DNA from 3 places in the Methylobacterium sp. 285MFTsu5.1 genome. Region 1 is predicted to be linked to each of the others. Evidence: riboswitches for the same ligand, from Rfam matches in the RefSeq annotation. Region 1 holds a riboswitch; each other region holds the start of a gene.
What was found. Region 1 has a riboswitch for cobalamin ahead of H288_RS0102950 (TonB-dependent siderophore receptor). Riboswitches for the same ligand answer to the same signal wherever they lie in the genome.
Positions count from the first base shown of each region.

Region 2: linked by a shared signal. The riboswitch ahead of H288_RS0116390 (TonB-dependent siderophore receptor) and the one ahead of H288_RS0102950 (TonB-dependent siderophore receptor) in region 1 are both predicted to bind cobalamin.
Region 3: linked by a shared signal. The riboswitch ahead of H288_RS0121435 (CbtB domain-containing protein) and the one ahead of H288_RS0102950 (TonB-dependent siderophore receptor) in region 1 are both predicted to bind cobalamin.

Region 1 covers NZ_KB911270.1:587,530-595,145, forward strand. The annotation lists gene H288_RS0102925 (efflux RND transporter periplasmic adaptor subunit) at 1-65, shown strand, start outside; gene H288_RS0102930 (CusA/CzcA family heavy metal efflux RND transporter) at 75-3,224, shown strand; partial or broken gene H288_RS32055 (IS3 family transposase) at 3,543-4,719, opposite strand; cobalamin riboswitch at 5,541-5,736, shown strand; gene H288_RS0102950 (TonB-dependent siderophore receptor) at 5,918-7,616, shown strand, end outside.
Region 2 covers NZ_KB911279.1:90,723-98,338, reverse strand. The annotation lists gene H288_RS0116390 (TonB-dependent siderophore receptor) at 1-1,841, opposite strand, end outside; cobalamin riboswitch at 2,126-2,319, opposite strand; gene H288_RS0116385 (NUDIX domain-containing protein) at 2,424-2,891, shown strand; gene H288_RS0116380 (RluA family pseudouridine synthase) at 3,034-4,434, shown strand; gene H288_RS0116375 (alpha/beta fold hydrolase) at 4,401-5,114, opposite strand; gene H288_RS0116370 (hypothetical protein) at 5,316-5,696, shown strand; gene H288_RS0116365 (HAD-IA family hydrolase) at 5,767-6,432, shown strand; gene H288_RS0116360 (ATP12 family protein) at 6,479-7,270, shown strand; gene H288_RS34795 (hypothetical protein) at 7,409-7,616, shown strand, end outside.
Region 3 covers NZ_KB911285.1:99,469-107,084, reverse strand. The annotation lists gene cobN (cobaltochelatase subunit CobN) at 1-2,455, opposite strand, end outside; gene cobW (cobalamin biosynthesis protein CobW) at 2,502-3,536, opposite strand; gene H288_RS0121445 (DUF1636 domain-containing protein) at 3,533-3,934, opposite strand; gene H288_RS0121440 (CbtA family protein) at 3,927-4,679, opposite strand; gene H288_RS0121435 (CbtB domain-containing protein) at 4,696-4,878, opposite strand; cobalamin riboswitch at 4,913-5,108, opposite strand; gene H288_RS0121430 (discoidin domain-containing protein) at 5,270-6,634, shown strand; gene H288_RS0121425 (peptidase S10) at 6,657-7,616, opposite strand, start outside.

The DNA.
Region 1 (7,616 bases):
CGACCGCGGGCAGCTTCGGCCTGAAGGCCATCCTGCTGCGCAGCCTTCTCGGCTCGACGGATTGAGCGCCGGCGATGAAGAGCTGGTTCGCCATCCTGGTCCGCCGCCGCTTCCTCGTGCTGATGATCGCGCTGGCCGCGGCGGCGGGCGGAGCCGCTAACCTCGAAGGTCTCTCGATCGACGCGGTGCCGGACATCTCGCCGAAGCAGGTGATGATCCTCACCCTGTCGCCGGGGCTCGGCCCCCTGGAGGTCGAGCGGCTCGTCACCTTTCCTGTCGAGAACGCGATGGCCGGCGCGCCGGGGCTCTCCAACGTCCGCTCGACGTCCCGGGCCGGCGTCTCGGCGGTCTACGTCACCTTCGACGAATCCGTGTCGGTCACAGCGGCGCGGGCGGAGGTATTCCAGCGCCTGCCCCAGGCCAAGAGCCTGATGCCCGCCGGAGTCGGCGATCCGCAGATGGGTCCGATGGCGACCGGGCTCGGCGAGATCTACCAGTTCGAGCTGCGCGGGCCCGCCTACACGCCGATGCAGCTCAAGCGCATCCTGCAATGGACCATCGCGCCGAAGCTGAAGCTCACCCCCGGAATCGCCGACGTGAACATCTACGGCGGCCAGATGCCGACCGAGGAGGTCCGCGTCTCGGCGGACGCGCTGCGCCGCTACGGCGTGACGCTGGTCCAGGTCTACACGGCGCTCGCCGAGAACAACGCCGCCCGGGGCGGCGCCTACATCGAGCACAACGACCAGCAGGAGACGATCCGCGGCCTCGGCCTCGCCAAGGGCCCGGAGGACATCGCGAACATCGTCGTCGCGACGGGCCCCGGCGGCGTGCCGGTGACGCTCGGCACGCTGGGCACGGTGCAGGAGGCCCCCAAGGTCCGGCTCGGCGCCGTCACCCACGACGCGGAAGGCGAGACCGTCGTCGGCATCGCGATGATGCGCTACGGCGAGAATGCCAGCGCCGTGGTCGCGGAGGTGAAGAAGACGATCGCCGCCCTGCGCCAGCAACTGCCGCCGGGGGTCGAGATCGTCCCGTTCTACGACCGCAGCGCGCTGGTGGACCGAACCATCCGCACGGTGGAGCACAACCTCCTCGAGGGGGCGGTGCTGGTGATCGTGGTGCTGCTCCTGCTGCTCGGCAACCTGCGCGCAGGGCTGATCGTCGCCGCCGCGATCCCGCTCTCGATGCTGATGGCGTTTGCCGGGATGCGGCTGCTCGGCCTGTCGGGCAACCTGATGAGCCTCGGGGCGATCGATTTCGGGCTGATCGTCGACGGCGCGGTGGTGATGATCGAGAACGTGCTCCGCGCCCGGGGCGAGCACCCGGACCGCCCGGCCCACGACGTGATCCGCGACGCCGCCGCCGAGGTGGCCCGCCCGGTGATCTTCGCGGTGGCGATCATCATCATCGTGTACGTCCCGATCCTCGCGCTGGAAGGCGTGGCCGGCAAGATGTTCGCCCCGATGGCGCTCACGGTGATCCTGGCGCTCGCCTCGTCGCTCGTCGTCACCCTGATCCTGATGCCGGCGCTCGCGGCGCTCTTTCTCGCCGGGCGCGGTGTCAATGAGCGCGAGACGCGTCTCGTCCACGCGGTGCGGGGTGTCTACACGCCGGTGCTGCGCTGGGCCGAGCGGCACGCGTTCGCCACCGTGCTCACGACGGTCGCCCTGTTCGCCGGCTCCTGCGCGATGGCCACGCGGCTCGGGGGCGAGTTCCTGCCGAAGCTGTCGGAGGGCTCGATCGTCATCACCTCCGAGAAGCTGCCCGGCATCGCGCTGAACGCCTCGCTCGCCACCGTGACCCGCATCGAGCGGGTGCTGAAATCCTTCCCCGAGGTGAAGCGGATCGTCTCCCTCACCGGCAGCGCCGAGATCCCGACCGACCCGATGGGCGTCGAATCGACCGACAGCTTCATCACCCTGACCGACCCCTCGACCTGGAGGACCGCCGACAGCCAGGAAGGGCTCGTCGCGGCCTTCGACAAGCGCCTCCGGGAGGAGGTGCCGGGCGTCGCCTACAGCTTCTCGCAGCCGATCCAGATGCGGATGGACGACCTCTTGGAGGGCGTGCGCGGCGACGTCGCGATCAACCTCTACGGCGACGACCTGAAGGTCCTGAGGGACACGGCCGATTCCATCGTGCGGGTGGTCTCAGGCATTCAGGGCGCGGCGGACGTGAAGGCCGAGGCGCAGGCCGGGATGCCGGCGCTCTCGATCCGGGTCGACCGGGTCAGGGCCGCCCGCTACGGGATCAACGTCTCGGACGTGCTCGACGTGGTCGAGAGCATCGGCGGGCGCACCGCCGGCATGGTCTACGGCGACGACAATTCCATCACCGACATCGTGGTCCGGCTCGACCCGGCTGACCGCAGCGACATCGAGCGCATCCGCGCCCTGCCGGTGGGGCGGCCGGGCAAGGAGACCGGTCCCGCCATGACGGTGCCGCTCGCGATGGTGGCCTCGGTGGAGGTCACCTCCGGCCCGGCCCAGATCAGCCGCGAGCGGCTGCAGCGGCGGATCTCGATCCAGGCCAACGTCCGCGGCCGCGACGTGCAGAGCTTCGTGGACGCCGCGCAGAAGGCCGTGTCCGATCAGGTCAAGCTGCCGCCCCGCTACGCGCTGCAATGGAGCGGCCAGTACCAGAACCTGCAGGAGGCTACCGCCCGCCTCTCGGTGGTGGTGCCGGCGGCGCTGGCGGGGATCCTCGTCCTCCTCGTCGTGATGTTCGGCGACATCCGCCGCGCCGGGCTGATCTTCCTCAACGTGCCGATGGCCGCGACGGGGGGCATCCTTGCCCTCTCTGTGCGCGACATGCCGTTCTCGATCTCGGCGGCGATCGGCTTCATCGCGACCTTCGGCATCGCGATCCTGAACGGCGTGGTGCTGACGAGCACCATCCGCGACCTCGAGGCTTCCGGCCTCGACCCGCGGGAGGCGGCCACCCGGGCGGCCGAGAGGCGCCTGCGCCCGGTGATGATGACGGCCCTTGTCGCAGCGCTCGGCTTCCTGCCGATGGCGCTCTCGACCAGCGCGGGTGCGGAAGTGCAGCGCCCGCTCGCCTCAGTGGTGATCGGCGGCCTGATCACCGCGACGCTGCTGACGCTCGTCGTTCTTCCCGCCGTCTATCCGGTGATCGCGACGTTGCGCCTGCCCTTCGGCAGGGTGGGCAAGCGACGGCATTCGAAGCCCCGCCAGCGGATGCAGCAGGGGACCGGTCGATGAGCGCACTCACGGCGACGGCTGCGTTCGCCGGGGGGCGAGAGTACCGACGTTGCTCGCGACATAAACTGCTCGAGTTCAAGAGTTCGCGGCGTTGAACTGCTTCGAACAGGGAATCTCAGGTACAGTCGCCGCCGACTTCGATGGCTACCGACCGTGCGCGGCCGGTCGCAGATGACCGCCTTGAGCGAAAGCTTGGCCGCGATCCGGGCGGCCGGCATGGGTCGCCAGCGGAACGTCCGCATATGCCCCCATCTTCATAGCCTCGGCTCGGGTGTCTCCTTGACCTGACCGGTATTTTGGACCGAGCCGATTGCGAGGCTACTGCATGCCGGCGGCCACGGGGAGCCGGGAGGCCAGATCTAGGAAGCTGACAGGCGCAGGTGGCCGATAGCCAATCGACGAATGCGGTCGGACGCGGCTGTAGGTAGATTGCCATCGACCAATCACGATCTGCGCCTCCTTCAGCGAGTAGAAGATCTCTTGGCGCAGGCACTCGTCGCGCAGCCTACCGTTGAAGCTCTCACAGTACACGTTCTCCCACGGCGAGCCGGGTGCGATGTACTGAATCTGTGGCCCCGTCTTGGCGACCCACTGGCGCAGCGCCTTCGAGATCATCTCGGGGCCGTTATCGCGGCGGATGTGCTCCGGGATGCTGTGCAGGCACATCGCATCGGCCAGCGTCTCGATCACACCTACGCTGTTGATGCGTCGGGCCACCTTCAGCGCCAAGCATGTCCGACTGTGCTCGTCGATCAGCGTCAGGACGCGCAAGCTGCGCCCGTCATGTGTCTGCGCCTGCACGAAGTCGAAGCTCCCCACATGGCCGCGGCGGAGCGGCCGTAGTTGCACGCATGAGCCGTCGGTCAGCCAGATACGGCTGCGCGGCCGGTGCTCCCGGGGGACCTTCAGCCCCTCGCGAGGCCAGATGCCCTCGTCCTGAGGTTCTCGAAGGATGAACCCGATCCTTGCCCACCGGCCAGCCGTCTGCCTGCAGCAGCGCGGTGACACGGCGGTATCTGTCGCGCCGTACTCGGACGCCAGGGCCATGATGGCGCGGGTCAGCGCATCCGCGTCGGCCAGCAGTGTGGGCACGTAGCGTGGACACGTAGCGCTGCGTGCCCCGGTGCAGGCCGACGATCCGGCAGGCGTGACGTTCGCAAGAGGCCGTACTTCTCCCGGATGCCATCGACCGCCTGCCGGAGCCGCTCGGGGGCTACAAGTTTCCCGAGGCGACGTCCGCCAGTACCTGCTTTTCCAAAGACAGGTCCGCCACGAGCCGCCGTAACCGAGCGTTCTCGCGCTCCAACTGCTTCATTTTCCTGGCCTGGTCGACTTGGAGGCCGCCGTACTCCTTGCGCCAGCGGTCGTAGCTCTGCTCAGAGATCTCCGCCTCCTCGCACGCCAGCGCCAAGCTTTTGCCTTGTGCCGTCTGCACCTCGATCTGGCGCAGCTTCAGCACGACCTGCTCCCCGCTCGTCTTCTGACCTCGCCGCATGTCCGACGCCTTCGGTCCTGGCTGATCCTCTCAATCAGCCCGGTCCAAAGCCAGCCGGTCAGGTCACGAGACACCACCCATACTCGATGTGAGAAGATACTGGCCGACGCGCTCGGCGAGCATCTCGCGCTCGCCTATCAGCGTACCATCGGCAGTCGCGAGCCAAAACTCGCCGAGGTCGGCCTCTGACCAACTTGGCTACGCCGGCCCGGCCGATCGCGCGGAGCAGTACTCGGCGTTCTTCTGGGGCAAGATCGAGCCGGTCATCGGGATGCGACTCGCCCTCTCACGCTGACTGTCGGTGGGCGGATCTGAACTCCCAATCACTATAGTCATGTGTCCGGCAGCGAGCATGACCGCTGCCGCATGGGTCCTCGCCCCGGCTGCGCTATCAGAATGACTCTCGAAGAAATCGGCCTTGGTGATGATAGCGAGCAACGGGTTCGCCCTCGCGCGCGGGCACATCGTCCATCTACATCCGGTACAAGCCGTTTCGAAATGTAGGGCGCAACGTGGGCCGGCTACTGCAACCCCGTCAGAAGACTCAGTTAAATCAACGATTAAATTCAAGTACGTGGCGGAGAGGGGGGGATTCCGCCGTATGATCCAGAATTCCGTTCTGCGGCAATGACTTAGGCGATCCGCCTCGTCAACGTGTGTACCACCACAATGGCCTGCGGGATGCGTCTCGGCAAGCGCTGGAAGCCCGCCTCAACGCAAGCTTCTGGGGACGGCTGAAACGGTGGAGCGCTTATCGGCGGATGGATCCTGGCGGTCCCCGGACCGATCATCGGCTCGCGTTGACTCACGGGTTCGTGAGGCTGTAGCTGGGCCGTGACGGTTCCCCTTCGGGGGATCAAAAGGGAACGCGGTGAGGGTGACAGCCCGATGCCGTGGCTGCCCCCGCAACTGTAAGCGGCGAGCCCTTCACCACCATGTCACTGGGTCACCCCGGGAAGACGGTGCGAGGGCGATGACCCGCGAGCCAGGAGACCTGCCGTCAGCCGTGGTCACACGCGAAACGCGTCGGGCGGGGTGTCCTGACGGGTGTCGAAGCGCTGCCTCGTGAGGCGGTGGCCCAGGCCTCGTTCGCGGTGACGTGCCACTGCCGTCCCGAGGTCCCAGGCCCGTGTCCCGTCCCGCTCCGCAATGGCGGCTTCGCGCATCCGTCGCATCGCTCGCGCTCGTCTCCCTTGGGTTGGCCCCAGCGACCGCCCAGGGCCTACGAGCTGACACCGCTCCGGCCTCGGTCGTACTCGACCCACTCTCGGTCGAGGGCAGCTACACCGCCGCCCCCACGTACCAGGTCAAAGATCTCTACAGCGGCACCAAGACGGTGACGCCGCGGCTCTCGCTGCCCCAGCAGGTTGACGTCGTGCCCCAGGAGGTCCTGCGGGACACCGCCGCCACCCGGGTCGAACGAGCGCTCGACTACGTCCCGGGCGTCAACAAGCAGAATAATTTCGGCGCCCAGAACCTCGCGCTCTACTCGGTGCGCGGCTTCGCTACCCAAGACATCTTCTTCAACGGCTTCAACATCGCCCGCGGCTACAACGGCGCGCCGGACACACAGAACGTGCAGTCCATCGAGGTGCTCAAAGGTCCGAGCGGGGCACTCTATGGACGCAGCGACCCGGGCGGCACCGTCAACATTCTGACCAAGCAGCCCGTGGCGCTGCCCTTCGTCGAGATGGGTACCCTGTTCGGGAGCTTCGGCACGGCGCGCACCACCGTCGACGCCGGCGGACCGCTGAACGAGGAGGGCACCGTCCTCTACCGGTTCAACGGCGCGCTCGCCCGGCAGGACAGCTTTCGCGATTTCGTCGACGGCGACCGTGTCCTGGTCGCGCCCGTGGTGAGTTGGCTGATTAGCCCAGACACCAAGCTCACCGTCGAGGCGCAGTACCTTCGCAACCGTCAGACCTTCGACCGCGGGACGGTCGCGGTGAACAACCGCCTGGGCCTCGTCCCGCGCTCGCGATTCTTTGGTGAGCCGGGCGACGACTCGGTGTCAGCAGCCGGGATCCTGCAGATCCGCCTGGATCACGCCTTCAATGCCGACTGGCAGCTCAGGGTTGCCGGCCACTTCAACACCGGCAGCCTGACCGGCCTGCAGACCGGCGCGACCGGCCTCCTCGACGACGGCCGCACCCTGCTGCGCGAGTTCCGCCGGCACGACTTCACCTGGGGCGTCGCCATCGGGCAGGCCGAGCTCGTCGGGCACTTCGATACCGGGCCGTTCGCGCACACAGTGCTGCTCGGCCTTGAGCACGAGCGCTACAACAGCACCGAGAACCTGCTGCGCTCGACGCCGCGGCTCGACCCGTTCGCCATCGACCTGTTCAACCCGGTCTACGGCCAGCCCAAGCCGCCCTTCACGCGGCGCTACAGCGCGAGCGAGAACGTCGGGAACACCGCCATCTACGTCCAGGATCAGATTGCGCTCAGCCCGGAATGGAAATTGCTCCTCGGCAACCGGACCGACTTCTACAACCAGACCTTCCGCGACAAAGTCGGCAACGAGCGCACGGAGCAGGACCGGACCGGCTTCTCGCCCCGCGCGGGTCTCGTCTACCAGCCGCTCTCCTTCCTCTCGTTCTACGGCAACGTGGCGGCCTCGTTCCGGCCCAATACCGGCTTCGACATCGCGACCCGACCCTTCGCCCCGGAGACCGGCTTCGGCTACGAGGCGGGCGTCAAGCTCGACCTCTTCACCGGCCTGAGCGTGACCGGCGCGGCCTTCCACATCGAGAAGGAGAACGTCCTCACGACCGACCCGCGGGACTTCTTCTTCCAGATCGCCGCCGGCGCGGTGCGCAGCCAGGGCTTCGACCTCAGCTTCGTCGGACAGGTGACGCCGGAGTTTCGGTTGATCGGGGGCTACGCCTTCATCGACG
Region 2 (7,616 bases), on a different contig from region 1:
GCGCCGTTCACCGTCTGGTCGAACCGGTCGTACTGCGCGTGGAGGAGCGCGAGGTTGCCGTCGAGCCGCCAGCCCGGCGCGAAGCGCCAGCCGAGCGCCAGCTCGAAGCCCTGCGAGGACTGGCTCCCCACCTGCGTGGACAGCGTCGGCTGGCCGGGGATCGCCGAGATCAGGTTGTCCTTGACGATCCTGTAGCCCGCGACGGTCCATTCGAGGGCGCCGTCGAAGGCCAGCCCCTTGGCGCCGATCTCGACCTGATCGCCGGTCGCGAGCTTGAAGCCGGCCAGCGACTGCGACAGCGTGATCAGGCTGTTCACCGGGTCGGTGGCGAAGCTGTACTGGGCGTAGAGCGCGCTGTCCGGCGTCGGGTTGTAGACGAGGCCGAACCGGTAGCCGAGCGCCCGATAGGTCTTCTCGAACCGCGATCCCGTCTGCAGGTCCTCGCGGTTCAGCGTCGGCACGTCGAGGCGCACGCCGGTGAGGAACGACAGCTTGTCCGACAGGATCACCCGGTCCTCGGCGAAGACCGAGGCCTGGCTCGTCTGCGTCGCGTAGGCCGGGCGCGCCCGGCCGTTCTGCGGGAACAGGCCCGGATCGTAGCCGGTGAGCGGCACGCTCGTGGTCTGGTCGAAGTAGAAGTTGTTGGTGTGGCGGAAGTCGATGTGGTTCACGTCGAAGCCGGCCACGAACTGGTTCGGCAGCCCGAACAGGCTGCCCCGGAACGTCGCGTCGAGGCGGTCTCCGACCTGCTCCTGGCTGTGGTAGATCTCCAGGTAGTCGCCCCGGTCCACGAGCCCGGTGCCGCGGTTGTAGCTGTACTGCTCGACGTCGAGCCAGTGGCGCCGGCTGGTCAGCCGGTAGGCGGTGTTGCGGATCGTGATATCGGCCGAGGGGGACCACTCGGTCTTGAGCTGGGTCCAGTTGTCGGCCCAGGTGATCTTCGCGTCGCGGACGTTGTAGTTGTTGAACCGGATGAGATCCGGGATCCGTCCCTCGACCAGCGGGGTGCCCCAGTAGCGGGCGGGCTCCTGGTAGCCGAGATCGTGGCTCAGGGTGAAGGCGAGGTCGGCGCTCGGCCGGAACAGCAGGGCGGCGGAGACCGCGAGGTTGCGGAAATCGCCCTCCGGCCGCATCCAGCCGTCGGCGCGGTTGCCGCTGACGTTGAGGCGGTACGCGAAGGTGTCGCCGTACTCAGCCTGGCCCAGCGGGCCGCCGGAATCGAGGGCGAGCCGCGCGACCCCGTCGGTGCCGATCACCGCGCGGGCGGCGTTGATCGGCACGAAGACCGGCTTCTTGGGCACCACGTTGATGACGCCGCCGATGGCGCCGTCGCCGTAGAGCACCGAGGACGGCCCGCGCAGCACCTCGATCCGCTCGACGTTCCACGTGTCGAACGGGAAGGTCACGGTGTTGGCGCCGACGTAGAAGCGCGTGCCGTCGTAGAGCTGCTGGATCGAGTTCGGTCCGGCGAAGCCGCGGGACGTGAACGCGCCGTTGCCGTTGCCGGGCGCCGCGATGGTGGTGATGCCGGTCGCGTCCTGGGTCACGGCCTCGGCGATCGTGTCCTGGCCGCGCAGCCGCGCGGTCTCGCCCGACACGATGTCGAGGCTGGCGGGCGTCTCCAGCGGCGTCAGGCCGAGGCGGCTCGCGGTCCGGTCGGGCGTGCGCAGGTTGAGCCCGTTCGGCGGGAGGCGGCCCGGGTCGCCGCCCGCGCCCGCGACCGACAGCTCATCCAGCGTGACCGCCTCCTGTGCGGCGGCCGGACTGGCGAGGAGCGCGAGGAGAACGCCGCAGAGGGGGGCCCGCCCGCCGAGGCAGGAGCGATGGGTCGATGGAGACATGGGGAAAGTGGTCCGTGCACGGCGCGCGCCGGCCCCCGCGTCCTACAGGCATTGTAATAACATTACAATGCGCCCGCTGTCCGGTAGCCTCTGCCCGTGCGGGCGCGCGACGGCGAGCTGCGACAGGGCTCAAGGGAGTCGGGACAGCGGAAACGGGCATGGGGAACGGCGTCGCGGGCGCGCTTGCTGTGGCACGTCACCGCGAACGAGGCCTCGGCGGCCGCCTCCCCTCGGGACTGGCGGCGCCTCGACACCCGCCAGGACACCCCGCCCGGCGCGTTTCGCGTGTGACCACGGCTGACGGCAGGTCTCCTGGCTCGCGGGTCGCCGCCCTCGCACCGTCTTCCCGGGGTGACCCAGTGACGTGGTGGTGAAGGGCTCGCCACTTACAGTTGCGGGGGCAGCCGCGGCTTCGGGGCGAACCCCTCACCGCGTTCCCTTTTGATCCCCGAGGGGAACCGTCGAACACAGCTTGGCCGTAGCGGGGGCGGGCGTCAACCGTGTGTCCGGTTGTTGCCGTGGATCGGCGCGCTGTGCGCCGGTCCGTTGCGGCCTCGCCGACGACGGGCTAGCCCCTGCGGGATGACGGTCTGGCGGCCCCCTGCGGAGATTCGCGTGAAGGCACTGGGTCTTCCCCGGCGCGGCAACAGCCTGCTCGTGGCCGAGGTCCGCGCGGATGACGGGCGGCTGAAAGGCGTCCGGCCGCTCGGCGGCAGCGTCGCGTTCGGCGAGCGGGTCGAGGACGCCCTGATCCGGGAGTTCCGGGAGGAGCTCGGCGTCACCGTCTCGGTGCTCGGCGGCCCCCGCGTCGTGGAGAACATCTTCACGCACGAGGGGCAGGTCGGGCACGAGGTGCTGTTCCTGTTCCCCGTCGCCCTGCCGCCGGGGCGGTTCGACGGGCAGGAGCGCTTCGTCTTCCACGAGGATTCCGGCACCGCCTGCGTGGCGCGGTGGTGCGATCTGGACGGGCTCGACGTGCCGGGCGGTCCCGACCTCTTCCCCGCCGGCCTGAAGGACCGCCTCCGCGACGCGTGGCGCGCGGAGCCCTGACGGACCGGGTCGGCCCACCGCCTTTGCCGCTCGGCGCGGGCGATGCTACAGCCGGGCAATCCCATCGGTCCGGACGTCCGCGACGCCGCGGCCCATGCGCCCGGACGCTCCGTCCGACGCGGAGACGGGTGCCGGCGGAAGCATGACGATACGACCTCCCAGAAGCGGCGGGCCGACGGGGCGCAAGCCTCAGGCCGGCAAGTCCAGCGCCAGCAAGTTCAGGGGCGGCAAGGCCCAGGCCGACGGCCGCGCCCGCACGGGCCCGCGCACCAGCGCCCGCGACGCCGCCGAGCGCGCGGCCCGCAACCGCGGCGAGGATGCCGGCACCCGCGATCCCTGGGGCGCGCAGGCCGCTGCGGCCCCGGCGCCGGCCCGGCCGCCGAAGCCGCGCCGCGACGCCGCCGCACCGCGCGACGCCGCGGCGGGCAAGCCCGGCGGCCGGCCGCCGGCCAAGCGCTCGGCGGCCCCCTCCCCGGCCCTCGCCTCTGCCCCCGCGCCCGGTCCGACCCGGCGCGAGCAGCGCGCCGCCGCCTCCGCGACCCTCGCTTCCGGCGTGCAGACCCTGACCGTCGAGCCGGACGAGGCCGGGATGCGGATCGACCGCTTCCTCACCGCCCGCTTCCCGCTCCTGCCCTTCACCCGCGTGCAGACCATCGTCCGCAAGGGCGAGTTGCGGGTCGACGGCAAGCGCGCCAAGCCGAACGACCGGCTGGAGCCGGGCATGAGCGTGCGCGTGCCGCCGCTGCGCCTCGACCAGCCCACCGAGCGGCCGCGCAGCGCCGCCCGCGAGCAGGACGACGCCGCCTTCATCCGGTCGCTGATCCTCTACGAGGATGCCGACATGATGATCCTCAACAAGCCCTTCGGCCTCGCGGTCCAGGGCGGTTCGGGGACGGTCCGGCACGTGGACGGCCTGCTCGCCGCCCTCACGGGTCCGGACGGCCAGAAGCCGCGCCTCGTCCACCGGCTGGACAAGGACACGGCCGGGTGCCTGATCATCGCCAAGACCCGGCTCGCCGCCGCGACGCTGGCCAAGAGCTTCCGGTCCCGGGCGGCGCGGAAGATCTACTGGGCGCTCACCGCGGGGGTGCCGCGGGTCCGGCAGGGACGCGTCTCGACCTACCTCGCCAAGGAGGAGCCCACCGACGCCGACGCGCGGATGCGGGTCGCCAAGCACGGCGACGAGGGCGCGAGCCACGCGCTGACCTACTACGCGATGGTCGATCAGGCGGCCCAGAAGCTGTCCTGGCTGTCGTTCAAGCCGGTCACCGGCCGCACGCACCAGCTGCGCGCCCACGCGGCCCATATCGGCCACCCGATCGTGGGCGACCCGAAATACTTCTCCGTCGAGAACTGGGAGCTGCCGGGCGGCATCCAGAACCGCCTCCACCTGCTCGCCCGGCGGATCGTCATCCCGCACCCGCGGACCGGCAAGCCGGTCGACGTGAGCGCGCCGCTCCCGCCCCACATGGCGCAGAGCTGGAACCTCCTGGGCTTCGACGCCGCCCGCTACGACCCGATCGTCGAGGCTCCGGAGGCCTGAGCCCGCAGCCAGGGCACGATCGCGTCCGCCAGCGGGTCCGGGGCCTCGAGCGGCAGCATGTGGCCCGACCCGTCGATCACCCTCAGCGTCGCGCCCGGGATGCCGTCGCGGAGCTCCCGCGCCTCGTCGAGGCTGCGCAGGGCGTCCTGGGCCGCCGCCACGACCAGGGTCGGGCAGCCGATCGCGCCGAGGCGGTCGCCATCGGATTCGCGCGCCTGCCCGGCCTGGCGCAGGAAGACCTCTCCGCCGAGCCGGTCGCCCATCTGCCGGATCCGGCTCAGGAGGGCGCCGTCGCCGGCGCGGTCCGGGTGCACCGACTGGAGGATCGCCGACCGGCTGAGGCCCCGGTAGCCCTGCTGGCGGATATGGGCGACCGCGGCGGCCTTCCGGCGCGCCTGGGCCGGCGTGTCGGCCCGCGACGAGGTGGCGACGAGGACCAACGCCTCCACCCGGTCCGGCACGAGCTGGGCAACCGCGCGGGCGACGTAGCCGCCCATGGAGAAGCCGACGAGCCCGAAGCGCGGCGGCGCCTCCGCGACGACGCGGCGTGCCATGTCGGCGATGGCGGCGTCCCGCGCGAGGTCGCCGTGCGTGATCGGACCCACCTCGGCGAGGCGCGCGATCACGTCCGACCAGAGGTCGGCATCGGTCATGAAGCCGGGCAGCAGCACGAGGTTCATCGCCGGATCACCCTTCCCGTCCCCCCGATAACCGTCACGCCAGCGCCCGTCAGCGCCGCGGCATCTCCGGTGAAAGTCGGGTGCGGTCCGAGCGTCCCGCGCGGCGCATGCCTTGGCAACCGGCCGCGCCGCCTCATATGCTGCCCCGCGCCCCGCCGATCCGCCGCGGGGCCTGTTCCCGGCGGTTCGAGACCCTGACACATGAAGCTCGCGATGCTGGCCTGCCTCGCCGCCCTGTGCCTCACCGGGCCGATCGCGCATGCCGCGCCGGGCGAGACGACCAGGGCGGCGCCGACGGCGAACGGCACCCACCCCCCCGAGACGGCGACCCCGCATCCGGCCCCGGCGCCCGCCCCGGGCGCGGCGCCCGCGCAGGCCGCCCCGCGCACCGCCAACAGTGCCCGCGCGGAGCGCCGGCGGCGCTCCTACGCGGCCTGCAACCGCGCCTCGCATCAGCGCGGGTTGCGCGGCGGCAAGCGCCGGCGCTTCCTGATCCGGTGCCGGCTCGGCTACGAGCGGACCCGGATCCCCGGCGGCCAGCCCGCCGCGGCCGCGCCGGCCCAGCCGGGCCGGAAGCCGTGACGGGGACCCGCCTCCTTTCACCCGCGCCGTCGGGGCGGCTCGCGGCGCGACTTCCGGCGCGTCGGTCGCGATGAGGCTCGTCGTCTTCGACGTCGACGGCACCCTCGTCGACAGCCAGCACCTGATCGTGGCGGCCCAGGAGGTGGCGTTCGCGGAGAACGGCCTGCCGGCGCCCGGGCGGCGGGAGGCCCTGTCGGTGGTCGGCCTGTCGCTGCCGCAGGCCTTCCGGCGCCTCGTGGGCGAGGACGGCCCGGTCGCGGAACTCTCGGAGAGCTACAAGCAGGCCTACAACCGCCTGCGGCTCGACCCCGCCCACGAGGAGCCCCTGTTCCCCGGCATGGCCGACCTGCTGACCCGGCTGCACGGGCGCTCCGACGTGCTGATCGGCCTCGCCACCGGGAAGTCGCGGCGCGGTGTCGACCGGCTGATCGCGCATTACGGCTGGGCGGACTGGTTCGCCACGACCCAGAGCGCCGACGACGCGCCGTCGAAGCCGGATCCGACCATGCTGCAGCAGGCGATCCGCGAGGCCGGCTGCGAGCCCGAGGCCACCGTGATGGTCGGCGACACCACCTTCGACATCGCCATGGGCGTGGCGGCCGGTGCGACGGCCGTCGGGGTCGCCTGGGGCTACCATCCGCCGGACGCGCTCTACGGGGCCGGGGCCGTGACGGTGGTCCCGAGTGCCGCCGCGCTGGAGGCGCTGCTCCTCGAGGGGCTCGCGACCGGCTCCTGATCGCGGGAGGCTCGCGCGCGGGGCCGGAAGCGCCTATCTCGCCTCCATGAGCGATCAGACGACAGACTGGCTCGGGCAACCGAGCGACGGTGACAGGCCCGACCCGGTCCGGGCCGCCCGCGGCCACGCCAAGCCGGCCCTGCCCCACCGCTTCTACAAGGAAGCCGGCTTCTCCGAGGATGACGACGGGTTCCGGCTGACCCTGGACGGACGTCCGGCCAACACGCCGGCCCGCAACCCGCTGCGTCTCCCCAGCCGGACCCTGGCCGAGCGCGTCGCGGCGGAGTGGCAGGCCCAGGACACGGCGATCGACCCCGCGCGGATGCCCCTGACCCGGCTGGCCAACACGGCGATCGACGGCGTCACGCCCCGCCTCGCCGAGGTCGCGGCGGATCTCTGCGCCTACGCGGGCACCGATCTCGTGGCCTACCGCGCCGGGGATCCGGAGCGCCTCGTGGCGGCCCAGGCGGAGGCCTGGGATCCGATCCTCGCCTGGGCCCGGGACGCGTTCGGTGCGCGGGTGATCCTGAGCGAGGGCGTCATGCACGTCGCGCAGCCGGCCGACACGATCCAGGCGCTCTCCGCGGCGGTGAACGCGGTGACCGACCCGTTCCGGCTGGCGGGCCTGCACACCCTGACGACGCTGACCGGCTCCCTGCTGATCGCCCTGGCTGTTCTCGAGGGCCGGCTGACACCGGCCGAGGCCTGGGCCGCGGCCCACGTGGACGAGACCTATCAGGCCGCCGTCTGGGGGCGCGACGCCGAGGCGGAGGCCCGCCTCGAGGCGCGCCGGACGGAGTTCGAGGCGGCCGCCGCGTTCGTCGCGGCCGGCGGCTGAGCCCGGGCCGCGGTCCGGCGCGGTCGCGCAGATGCAATTGCGCAACAATCCCGCATTCGCGGCGCCCGCCCCGCGTCGGCGGCTGACAAAGCGCGAACACTGTTTTAGGGTTCGACGCACATTGTGTTCGAGTCGACGATGCGTTCCGATCAGCCTGTCCGTTGCAGTTTTGAAGGCGAACTGGCCAATCTGATTGCGTCGAAACAGTTTTCCCGCGATCTCGACGGGCGCTACGCGCTGTTCGACGCCCTCTCGGACCTCGAGCGCCGAGCACAGGGCGCCGGAGCGCCCGATCTGACCTTGCGCAAGATTGCCGAGATCCGGTTCCTGGCGGGGATCCTGCGCG
Region 3 (7,616 bases), on a different contig from region 1:
CGAAGCCGGTGACGCGGGTGCTGGCATGGTCCCAGACTGGCCGGACGCCCATCAGGGCCAGGGCGTGGGCCACGTCCTCGCCACCGGTGCGCAGGGTCGGCGAGGCCCAGAGATCCATGACGATCCGGGCCGGATAGGCGCCCTCGTCCTGGAGGTAGCGGGTCACCACGGCGGCGGCGGCCTTCTCGCCGAGGAGTGCGGCGGCGCGGCTCGGGATGGCCCGCGGGTCGAGGGTCGCGAGGTTGCGCCCGGTCGGGAGCACGTCGGCCCGCCCGCGCGACGGCGAGCCCGAGGGGCCCGGCCGGACGAACCGCCCGTCGAGGGCCGCGAGCAGGCCGGTCCGCTCGGAGTCCGCGCTCGCCGCGACGGCGTCCGCGGCCCCGTCCGGGGCGCGGGCGAAGACGTGCAGGCCGTCCCGGAAGACGGTCTCGCCGAGATCGCAGAGATGGGCGTCGAGCCGCGTCAGCGCCTCGTCCATCGGCGTGTCCGGGCCGATCCCGGCACCGTCCAGCAGTCCGGACGCCGCAGCCTCCTCCAGGATGGCGCGGGCGATGAGGTCGGCGCGGCGGGGGTCGAGCACGCTGGCGGCGGAATACTCCTCCACCAGCTCGCGGAGGCGGGCCGCCTCGGGCGTCAGCGCGTGAACGGCGGTGTCGGGCGTGAGGTGCCCGAGCGCGACCCCGCCCAGGCGGCGCTTGAGCGGCGCGGCCTCACCCGGGTCGTCGACGATGAACGGGTAGATCACCGGCAGCCCGCCGACGCAGAGCGCCGGGAAGCAGTCGGGTGACAGGGCGACGGCCTTGCCCGGCAGCCACTCCGCGGTGCCGTGCGTGCCGAGCTGCACCAGGGCGTCGAATTGCTGCCGCAGGCCGAGATGGAAGGCTAGGTAGGCGTGGGTCGGGGCGCGGTCGAGGTCGTGGTAGCCGGTCTTGCGATCGGGGTCGCGGCCGCGGTCGGGCTGGAGGAAGACCGCGAGGCCGCCGTCCCGGACCATTCGGAACCGGAAGGCGCCGTCGACGCAGGCCGGGTCCGCCTCGGCCTCGCCCCAGCTGTCGGTCACGGCGGCGCGGACGTCCTCGGAGAGCGTGCGCCACCACGCCGCGTAGGCCGCGAGCGGCACCCGGAACGCGGGCGGCCCCTCCGTGAGCGCCGCCATCAGCGCTCCGGGCTCCGGAAGCGCGCCGGCCGCGTAGCCCGCGGCCGCGAGGTCGGCGGCGATCGCGCGGGCGCTCGCGGGCGTGTCGAGGCCGACCGCGAAGCCGGCCCGGCCGCCGCGGGCAGGGTAGTCGGACAGGACCAGGGCGACGCGCCGGGCCGCCCGGGGCAGGGCGGCCAGCCGCAGCCATCCCGCGGCCCGGTCGGCGAGCGCGGCGATGCCGGCCTCGTAGGGCACGGCGCGCCGCTCGGCGAAGCCGGCGATCTCGGCGCTCTCCTCCTTGAACGAGATCGGGAAGCCCGAGAGCCGGCCGTCGAATTCCGGCAGCGCGACCTGCATGGCGAGATCGGCCGCGCCGAGACCGCGGGCGGAGGCCTCCCAGGCCGCGCGGGGCGACCCCACCGTGAAGGCCTGGAGAACCGGGCAATCGGCGCCGTCGAGCACGAAGCCGGTCTCGTCCTCGCGGGCCGAGAAGGCGGTGGCGGCGATCACGAGATCGGGCCTGCGCGCGCGCACGGCAGCGGCGACCGCGGCGGCGGCCTGCGGCTCCTTCAGGCTCGACACGGCCATCGGCAGCACGCCGATCCCGCGCGCCCGCAGGGCGGCGGCGAGGGCGACGAACGGGCCGGTGTCGCCGCCGAGCACGGCGGAGCGGTAGATCAGCAGGAGCGCGACGGGCTCCGCCGCGCTGCGCGCTCCGGCGAGCGGGATCGCGGTTGCGGCCGCGGAGAGGGCTGCCTCGAGGGGAAGAACTCCGCAGCCGGGGCACCAGGGAAAGCCGCGCGGGAGCGGCACGGGCGGCTCGACCGGTCCGTCGGCGCCCAGGCGAATCGCCAGGCGCCGCAGCATCCGCCGCAAATTGTCGGGGCCGCCAGCCCGGAAATAGGCGTCGAGCTGCCCGGCGAGGTCGGGATCGGTGGAGAAGGCGGCGAGGCGCGGGTCCGGCCGGTCGTCGCCCGGCAGGACCGCGAGGACGACGCCGTGCGCCCGCGCGGCCTCGGCGCAGCGCTCGATCCCGTAGCGCCAGTAATCGAGGCCGCCCAGGCAGCGAATCACCACGACCTTGGCGCGCGCCACGACGCGCTCGACGTAGAGGTCAACCGAGAGCGGGTGCCGCAGCCTGGCGAGCTTCGCGAGCCGCAGGCTCGGCAGGCCGGGCTCCGCGGCGTGGGCCTGCCCGACCGACGCGAGGTCGCTGTCGGTGAAGGACAGCACCACGAGGTCGCCGGGCTCCTGCCCGAGATCCACGGCCGCCTCGCCCTCGTCGAGGGAGACGGAATCGATGCGCACGAGGTGCACCGCGGCGACCCCTAGAGCGAGTCCGGGCGGGCGTGCGCGACCGGCCTCATCCCGCGAGGGCCGCCGCGACGGCGTCCTTGTCGAAGCCCTTGAGGCCGATCACCACCAGCGTCCCGTCGCGGGCTTCCCCGGCCCGCCAGGGGCGGTCGAAATGATGGGTCACGCGTCGGCCGACACCCTGCACCACGAGGCGCATCGGCTTGCCCGCGACCTCGGCGAAGCCCTTGATGCGCAGGACGCCGGCGGCCTCGGCCGCCGCCTCGACCCGGGCCGCGAGATCCCCCGCGGTCACCGCCGGGCGCACCGGAAGCGCGACGGTCTCGAAATCGTCGTGGTCGTGGTCCTCGCCCTCGCCGTGATGCGAGGGGCGGGCGTCGAGGTCGTCCTCGGCGGCCGCGCCGAGACCGAGCAGCACCCGCGGGTCGATGGCGCCGTTCTCGGTCTCGACCACCTTCACGGCGCGGGGCAGGTGCCCCTCGACCTCGGCGCGGACCCGCGCCCGCGTCGCGGCGTCGATCAGGTCGGCCTTGTTGACGACCACGAGGTCGGCGCAGAGGAGCTGGTCCTCGAACACCTCCTCCAGGGGGTTGTCGTGGTCGACCGACTGGTCGGCGGCGCGCTGGGCCGCGAGGGCCTCCGGATCCTCCGCGAAGGCGCCCGAGGCCACCGCCGGGCCGTCGACCACCGCGACCACTCCGTCGACGGTCACCCGCGAGCGGATCGCCGGCCACTGGAACGCCTGGACCAGCGGCTTCGGCAGGGCGAGGCCGGAGGTCTCGATCAGGATGTGCTCCGGCGGCTCGGCGCGGCCGAGAAGGGTCTCCAGCGCCGGCACGAAATCGTCCGCGACCGTGCAGCAGATGCAGCCGTTCGGCAGCTCGACGATGGCGTCCTCGGTGCAGCCCTCGACGCCGCAGGCGGCCAGGAAGGACTTGTCGAAGCCGATATCACCGAACTCGTTCACCAGGATCGCGAGGCGGCGCCCCTTGGCGTTCTCGACCACGTGGCGGACGAGGGTCGTCTTGCCGGCCCCGAGGAATCCGGTGACGATGGTGCAGGGGATCTTGTTCACGAGGGTCATTCCGCGGGCTCCAGGGTGCCGGCGGGGACCGGGCGGGGTTCTGGGAAAGGGGGAATGCGGGCGATCACGCCCTTGCGGAACGCCTCCGGACGCTCGCGCCAGGGCACGATGCCGTCCGGGGTCGCCGCGTAGGCCGCGAGCCCGCCGAGGATGATCTCGGCCGAGGCGGCCGGATCCATGTCGCCGTAGACGTAGGTCCAGCGGTCGGCCGCGGCGACCGCCACGGTGCAGGGCCGCTTGCAGACCGAAAGGCACTCCACCGCCTCGACCCGCAGGTCCGGCGTGGCGCCGCTCCGCGCTCGAAGCGCCTCCAGCAGGCGGGCCCCGGCGCGGGGCCCGTCGGGGTCGTCGTCCGGCCGGCGGCAGGTGGTGCAGACGTAGAGAACGGTCTCAGGCACGGGCCGCTCCCCGATCCGCGCCGCGGGCGAAGGCCTGCCACGCCCAGCCGAGCCCCAGCCCGATCAGGATCCAGAACACGAAGCTGATGGCGAGCGACCGCGCGGCGAATTGCGCGGCGAGCGCGGCCGGAAGTTCGGACGCGGCCTCGGGCGCCTGCGGGGCACCGACGACGTGCGGCGCGATGATCAGGACGAGCCCCCCGAGGATCGTGATCAGCGCGCGGCGTATCGTGATCAGGTAGAGCCCCATCCCGGTCGCCGCGGCGGTCATCACCCACCACGCCTGCCGCGTCGCGAGCGGGGCCGCCGCGCTGCCGGGCAGTTCCGGCGGCAGGCCGAGACCCGGCGCGAGCGCGACGCTGGCGAAGGCGGCCACCGCGAAGGCGAGGCCGACCTGCGGCGTGGGTTCGCGGCTGCAGGCGAGCATCACCGCGCCGAGCAGCAGCGCGTAGCCGACGCCGCCCACGAGGGTCGCGAGCCCGGTGAAGGCCATCCGCGGCAGGCCGGGCGCGGGCTGCCATTCCGGCGCGGCGTCGGGCGCGGCGTGGTCGTGCCCGGCATGGGCGAGCACGATCGGGAACGCCTTGATCGGGAGCGCCTTGGCAGCCCGGTTCGGCGCCTCCTGCTGCTCGTAGCGCTCGGCCGCGACGATCAGCGGCGAGGTCAGCGTGAGTTCGAGGCCCGTCACGATGGCAGCCGCGAAGAAGCCGGCGGCGAGGGCCGCCGACAGGAGCCGGATGATCATCCCTGGTCCGGGGACGTCAGTGGCAGGGGAAGTTCTGGGTGTGCCGGAAATCGTGCGCCGCGTTGTGGAGCGCGATCGCCGGCGAGAAGCCCGCCATGAACAGCAGGCCGAGGCCCAGCACGGCCGCGAGTGCGACGGCGATCGGGCGCTCCGACGCGCGGGTGCCGGCGGCGATGGGGGCGAGGGTTTGCGTCGTCATCAGAAGCGTCTCCAGCCGCCCCACCGGCGGCATTGCGGGATCCTGTCGCGACGGCAGGTCTCCTGGCTCGCGGCTCGGCGCGCCCACCGCCTTCCCGGATCGCTCCGGTGGCGCTTGGCGGGCGCTCGCCGCTCACAGTTGCGGGGGCAGCCGCGGAATCGGGGCTTCAAACCCCTCACCGCATTCCCTTTTCACCCCGTCTCCGGGGCACCGTCGCCCGGCCGTTGTAGACGCATGACCGCCGGGACACAACGGAGCGGCGCCGGATCGCGGCCGTTTCCCGCGCCCGCCCCGCGATCGGGGCGGGCTTGACGGCCGCGCCCCGGAGCGGGCACCGCCGCACCCGATACCCGCCCGGCCCCGGCGCGGGCGCTGAACTCCCGGAGACCCGATGGCCCCGACAGACGATCCGACCCCGGTTCTCGTCGATCTCGCGGCAGGCCGTGAGCCGCGGATCGTCTCCGATGTGGGCACGGGAACGACGTGGCTCGAGGTCGACCTCGGCGGCCGCTTCCCGATCCATTCCGTCGCCCTGCGGCCGGGGGAGGGGGCGGTTCCCGCGGAGCCCGGCGACGTCGCGGTGGCGGTCTCGCAGGACGGCGTGACGTGGGCCGAGCCGGACCTCGCCGTCTGGACCGCGACCCCGGACGCCCTCGTCGCCGCGATCGTCCCCGACGAGCGGGCCTGGGCGCGCGCGGTCCGGATCGCCGCGCCCGAACCGGCCCGGATCGCCGGCATCGGCATCCGCGCCGACGAGGCCGCGGTCGACCTGATCGCGCTGCGGGCGATGCTCGGCCTCGACGTGACGCTCCTGAACGAGAAGCCCGGCGCCAACGTCTACGTCACCTACGCGCTCCAGTCGGCGCCCGACCGCGCCAGCCATGCCCTGGTCGGCCTGTCGCTGTTCGAGAACGGCGCCTTCGGCAACTGCCTCGTCCAGTACATCATCGCGGTGACCATCGCGAAGTCGCTCAACCTGAAATACATCAAGGTGCCCAAGGTCGACCGCAGCAAGGTGATCTTCCTGACCGAGCGGCTGACCTGCGACGGCATCACCTTCATCCCGCCGGACGAGCCGCTGCCGGCGGACGGCTACTTTTTGTCGGGCCTGTATTTCGACCCGACGCAGTTCGAGCGCGTGACCGCGCTGCGGGGACCGGCGGATTCGCGCGCGATCGTGCAGAGCGTGATCCGGCCGCTGTTCAACGGTCTGCCGAAGAACTTCCCGGTGAAGCCCGACGACCAGCTCCTGATCCACATCCGGTCGGGCGACATCTTCAGCACCTGGGTCGATCCGCACTACCCGCAGCCGCCCTTCGCGTTCTACCGGATGGTCATCGACCGGCTCCTGGCCGAGGGCCGGATCCGCTCGGTCAAGCTCGTCTTCGAGAACAGGCTGAACCCGGTCATCGCCGAGGTGGAGGCGTACGCGGAGCGGCGCGGATTGCCGGTGGAGATCCAGAGCGAGTCGCTGATCTCCGACGTCGCGGCGCTGGTGAACGGCCGCTACCTCGTCTTCGGGCTGGGGACGTTCGGGCCGGGGATCTGCCACCTCTCGGACCACGTCGAGCAGGTCTTCTACTTCGCGTCGAACTGGCCGCAGGGCTTCCAGTCGATCCCCACAATCGGGAAGGTGGTCGAGGTCCGCGATCTCGAGGGCCGCTACATGAAGGTCGGCGAGTGGCAGAACACCGACGCGCAGCGCCGGACGATGGTGGATTACCCGGCCGAGGCCCTCGCCTTCGACGACGCGTGACCGGCTTGGCGGGCCGGAGGCGCTACGGCGCCGTCCGGAGATGCTCGGCGGGGGCTCCGGCCGGACGGGTCGAGCCGGCGTCGCGCACCTTCAGGGCGTCCGTGTACATCCGCTCCACGTCCGTCCGGAAGGCGGCGCGCGAGTCCGGTCGCGTGTAGAACATGTGCCCGCCCGGATAGACCGCGAGGCTCAGGCGGCCGGCGGCGTAGGCGGGGACCTGCGCCAGCAGGAGCTTCGAGGCGAAGTAGGGCGTCACCAGGTCGGTGAAGCCGTGCGCCACGAGGACGCGCAGGTGCCCGTCGAGCGCCAGATCGCCCTTCAGGTTCGACAGGACCTCGGGTGCCTGCCGGCCCGAGCCCCAGTTCCAGCCGCGATTGACGGCGTTGTTCAGGAGCTCGTAGCGCATGTTGGTCACCGGCCATTTCAGCGTCCGCGCGTAGAGGTCGAGCATCGCGCTCGTCAGCGGTGCCTGGAGGGCGGTGAGCTGGGGATCCTCGAAGCTCGACTGGGCGGCGTCCGGGTTCGGGTCCCAGCCGGTGATGCCGGTGTCGTAGGCGCTGGTCACGCGGCCCTCGGCGCGGTCGATCTCGCGCTGGACGCTCCGGGTCGAGAGGCGCGCCGCCTGGGCACGCACCAGGGCGGGGTCGAGACCGACGAGGGGCGCGACCTTCTCGGTCATCCGGGCGACGGCGGCCGTGTCGCTCGGCCCCGTGAGCAGGTCGCTCAGGTACGGGCCCGAGGCGTAGGCCTCCGCGTCGCCGAGCAGGGTTGGCGTCGGCACCGTGCCGGCCCGCTCGAGCGCGCCCGCCGCCAGCGAGGGCAGCTTCAGCACGTAGCCCCACGGGTTGGCCCGCGGCGTCTCCAGCCACGCGAAATCGAGCACCGGCGAGAGCAGCACCATGCCGGACAGGCCGACGCCGATCTCCTCCTGGAGCTTCTCGGCGATCAGCGGGCCGCGGAAGCCGCCGTAGCTCTCGCCGAC